2 regions of the Micromonospora sp. WMMD734 genome follow, and region 2 is predicted to be linked to the other one. Evidence: riboswitches for the same ligand, from Rfam matches in the RefSeq annotation. Region 2 holds a riboswitch; the other holds the start of a gene.
What was found. Region 2 has a riboswitch for thiamine pyrophosphate ahead of thiE (thiamine phosphate synthase). Riboswitches for the same ligand answer to the same signal wherever they lie in the genome.
Positions count from the first base shown of each region.

Region 1 (2,381 bases), 6.5 Mb from region 2:
CGGATTCCTTCGACACGCGTTACCTCCGGTTCAGACGGTACGACCGACGGGGGCACCCCCCGTCGGCAGCAACGCCTGTGCCCGATCCGCGATCGCCCGAAACCGATTCACGAACCCCGATCGGCCCGCGTCGGCCGCGTCCTCAGGCGGAGCCGTGCACCCGGGCCAGGATCACCTCGGCCAGCGGGCCCGGCGCCTCGTCGGGAATCCAGTGGGTCACCCCGCCCAGCACCACGAACCGGTAGTCCCCCGAGACGTGCCGCACGCACGCCTGCGCGGCGGCCCGCCCGATCGCCACGTCCCGGTCGCTCCACACGTAGCTGGTCGGCACGCCCACCGGGCCGACCGCCTTCATGTCCCGCCCCGACATCGCCCGGTACCAGTTCAGCGCCCCGGTCAACGCGCCGGGCGTCCGCAGCGGCCCGGCGTACCCGGCCACCCGGGCCGGGTCGCCGACGCCGGACAGCAGCCGGCGCAGCACCACCCCCCGCCCGGCCAGCAGCACCCGCTCCGCCAGGCCCGCCCGGCGGAACAACGCCATGTACGCCGAGCGCGCCCGCTGCCGGCGGTCGGTGGCCAGCGCGTACCCGAAGGCGGCCGGGTGCGGCACCGAGACCGCGGTGAGGGTACGCACCCGCTGCGGATGCCCCGCCGCCAGCGCCCAGGCGACGACCGCGCCCCAGTCGTGCCCCACCACGTGCGCGGTGTCGACGCCCAGCGCGTCCAGCACCGCCACCGCGTCGGCGACCAGCTCCGGCAGCCGGTAGTCGGCCACCTCGGCGGGACGGGCCCCGGGCGAGTAACCCCGCTGGTCGGGGGCGAACGTGCGCAGCCCGGCGGCGTGCAGGGCGGGCGTCACCGCGTCCCACTCCCCACCGTGCTGGGGGAAGCCGTGCAGCAGCAGCACCGCCTCGCCACCCTCGGGGCCACCGGCCCGTACGTCGAACGTCAGGCCGCGCGCGCTCACCTGCATGATCGGCAGCCTACCCAGTGGCCCGGGCCCCCGCCCGGGCGTGCAATGCCGGGAACCATGACCTGCTGGGCCGTTGCCGCAGGTCGGTGCTAGCGTCTGCCGAGACAACTTCACATCCGACAGGGGAGCGCACAGCGCTGAGAGTGCGGGCACCGCCCGCAGACCCTCGAACCTGATCTGGGTAATGCCAGCGCAGGGAGTTCGGTCGACCTCCAGCCGCGCCGCCGTCCGGCTGCCGCCGGGCGCGGCGTGCGTCTTCTCCTGGTTCGATCGCTGGACTGGGAGCACCGACATGCAGCACACCACCACCAACCGGTGGCGCACCATCGACATCGTGGTCGCCGCCGTGATCGCCGTCGCCTTCGGCGTCATCTTCTGGGCCTGGGGGCTGGTCTGGAAGGCCGCCGACCCGGCGTTCGCCGCCGCACCGGCCAGCCAGGCCGTGATGTACGGCGTCTGGCTCGTCCCGGCCGTGCTCGGCGGCCTGGTCATCCGCAAGCCCGGGGCGGCCCTGTTCTGCGAGGCCGTCGCCGCCACCGTCTCCGCGCTGCTCGGCGCGGAGTGGGGCGGCATCACCATCGTGCAGGGCCTGATCCAGGGTCTCGGCGCGGAGTTGGCCTTCGCCGCGTTCCGCTACCGGGCGTACCGGCTGCCGGTGGCGGTGCTCGCCGGGGCGATGACCGGGCTGAGCGCCGCCCTGTTCGACTTCTTCGTCTGGAACTCCGAGTACGCCCTGGCCAGCTACCGCCTACCGTACGCGGCGCTGACCGTGCTCAGCGCCGCCGTCGTCGCCGGGGTCGGCGGCTGGTACCTGACCCGGGCGCTGGCCGAGACCGGGGTGCTCGACAGGTTCCCCGCCGCCCGCGACCGCGCGCTCGTCTGACCCTGCCGTGACGAGCGGGGAGGGGTCGCCGGCGTGACCGGGGTGCGGCTGGTCGGCTTCGGCTGGCGGCACGCCGGGCGGCGGGCCTGGGCGGTACGCGGGGTCGACCTGCGCATCGACCACGGGGAACGGGTGCTGCTGCTGGGGCCGTCCGGGGCGGGCAAGAGCACCCTGCTGGCCGCGCTGGCCGGGCTGCTGCCGGCGGACTCCGGCGAGCAGGAGGGCACCGTCGAGATCGACGGCCTCGACCCGGCCAAGGCCCGCGAACGGGTCGGCACCGTCTTCCAGGACCCGCAGTCCCAGCTGGTGATGGCCCGCTGCGGCGACGACGTCGCGTTCGGGCTGGAGAACCGGGGGGTGCCCGGCGACGAGATCTGGCCCCGGGTGGACGAGGCGCTGCGCCGGGTCGGTTTCCCGTACCACCGGGACCGGCCCACCGCGGCGCTGTCCGGCGGCGAGCAGCAGCGGCTCGCCCTGGCCGGGGTGCTGGCGCTGCGGCCGGGGCTGCTGCTGCTCGACGAGCCG
Region 1 is NZ_JBMHMK010000001.1:47,550-49,930, reverse strand. Features, by position in the region: gene ACN267_RS00300 (DUF6328 family protein) at 1-16, opposite strand, end outside; gene ACN267_RS00295 (alpha/beta fold hydrolase) at 143-973, opposite strand; TPP riboswitch at 1,085-1,190, shown strand; gene ACN267_RS00290 (ECF transporter S component) at 1,266-1,856, shown strand; gene ACN267_RS00285 (ABC transporter ATP-binding protein) at 1,890-2,381, shown strand, end outside.
Region 1: another riboswitch for thiamine pyrophosphate. It lies ahead of ACN267_RS00290 (ECF transporter S component); the one in region 2 lies ahead of thiE (thiamine phosphate synthase).

Region 2 (2,381 bases):
ACCGGCAGCCCGGTCAGCGCGGCGGTGCCACAGCCGGCGGCGACCACGACGACCGGCGCGTCCACCTCGGCCAGTCGGGTCACCGCGCCGGGCAGCAGGGTCGCGCCGGCCCGGACGGCGGCGGTCCGCAGCGCGTCGACCAGTCGGCGCGGGTCGACCTGGTGGTCGCCGGGGGCGACCGCGCCGCCGCGCAGCCGGGGGGTCAGCGCCGGTTCGCGTTCCCGCAGCTGCGACGGCCGCAGCGCGCTGATCGGCAGCCCCAACCCCTGCTGGTACGACCAGAGCCGGCGCGCCTCGGCCAGGTCGTCCCCGGTCAGCCCGACGACGAGGGTGCCGTCGGTGCGGTACCCGAACTCCGTTCCGGTGGCTTCGGCCAGCTCGGCGGCGAAGCCCGGCCAGCGGGCGGCGGACTCGGTGAGCAGCCCGGTCAGCTCCCGTTCCCCGAAGTACGCCTCGGCGACGGGGGCGAGCATCCCGGCGGCGACCCGGGACGCGCCGGAGCCGGGGGCCGGGTCGTGCACGGCCACCCGCAGGCCCCGGGTGGCGCAGCGCCAGGCGATCGCCAACCCGACCGGCCCCGCGCCCACGACGGCGACGTCGGGCCGGGTCAGCACGTCAGCGCCGCGATCAGTTCGGCGGTGACCCGGCCGGGGTCGGCGGCGGTGGACAGCGCCCCGACGACCGCCACCCCGTACGCCCCGGCGGCCCGCAGCGCCGGAACCGTGGCGACGGTGATCCCGCCGATGGCGATCACCGGCACGTCGACTGCCGTGACGACGGCGCGGACCCCGGCCGGGCCGATCGGGTCGGGCAGGCCGGTCTTGGTGGCGGTCGGGTGGCACGGGCCGACGCCCAGGTAGCTGGCTCCGGCGGCGACCGCCCGGGCGGCGGCGTCCGGTTCCCGGGCGGTCGCGCCGAGCACGGCGTCGGGGCCGAGGACCCGGCGGGCCGCCGCGACGGGCAGGTCGTCCGCGCCGACGTGGCCGCCGTGCGCGTCCACCGCGAGGGCGACGTGCAGCCGGTCGTTGACCAGGCAGGTCGCCCCGTACGGCACGCAGAGCGCGCGCACCCGTCGGGCCAGGTCGTAGGCCTGCCGGTCGGTGGTGTCGTCGTCGACCCGGACCTGGACGACCAGGTCGGCGCGGGCCACCGGCAGGGCGGCCCGCACGACGGCGAGCGGGTCGCACCCGGGGCGGGTGTCGGTGATCAGATGCAGTCGGCCGAGGGACGGCACGGCAACTCTCCTCCCTGCGCCGGCATTACCCGGATCAGGTTCGACGGTCGGGGGCTCTCAGCCCCCCTCTCAGCCCGGTGTACCGGGCTCCCGTGGGTCACGTGTCTGTGACCGTACGACAGATCCGCTGATCCGCCAAGGGGTGTTAGATTGATCCATGACCATCGATGCGTACGGTTGTGGGCTTGTATCCACATAAGCCGGAAAAGCGAGTCGCCGATACCGAATCGTTACATGCTCATGCCTTGCCGGAAACCAATCCAGCGGCGCTAATTTGTTCAACCGATCGACATTATTCCGGTGCGGAGCCTCGGCGTGGCCCGCACCTGATCGCCACTGGTGCGGACCTCGGCGGGCCCACACCGATCCGACCGGGGACGGTCTGCGGCGAGTCGTCCCCATGCCCCCACCACTGTCCAGCACGGACAAAAGGAGCATGGAGTGTCTCCATCCCGCCATCGCCGCGCACGTCGCGGCCCACTGGGTGCCGGTCTACTGGCCCTCTCCCTACTTGCCGGCGGCCTGATCGGCGGCACCGCCGCCCAGGCCGCTCCCGCCGCGGCGGCCCTGCCACAGGCCGCACCGGCACCGGCGGCAGCCGCCGCCGAACCCTTCTCGGTCCTGGTCTTCTCCAAGACCGCCGGATTCCGGCACGACGCCATCCCGGCCGGCATCGCCGCGATCCAGAAGCTCGGCACCGAGAACGGCTTCACCGTCGACACCACCGAGGACGGAGCCGCCTTCAACGACACCAACCTGGCCAAGTACCAGGCGGTGATCTGGCTCTCCACCACCGGTGACGTGCTCGACGCCACCCAGCAGGCCGCGTTCGAGCGCTACATCAAGGCCGGCGGCGGCTACGCGGGCGTGCACGCCGCCTCCGACACCGAGTACGACTGGGCCTGGTACGGCAACCTGGTCGGCGCGTACTTCTCCGGCCACCCGGCCAACCAGCAGGCCACCGTCAAGGTCGAGGACCCCGCGCACCCGTCGACCGCCGACCTGCCGGACCGCTGGTCCCGGTTCGACGAGTGGTACAACTTCCGCACCAACCCGCGCTCCAAGGTGCACGTGCTGGCCAGCCTGGACGAGAAGTCCTACAGCCCGGGTGCCGGCGCGATGGGCGCCGACCACCCCACCGCCTGGT
Region 2 is NZ_JBMHMK010000001.1:6,587,156-6,589,536, reverse strand. Features, by position in the region: gene thiO (glycine oxidase ThiO) at 1-614, opposite strand, end outside; gene thiE (thiamine phosphate synthase) at 608-1,234, opposite strand; TPP riboswitch at 1,229-1,338, opposite strand; gene ACN267_RS28785 (ThuA domain-containing protein) at 1,676-2,381, shown strand, end outside.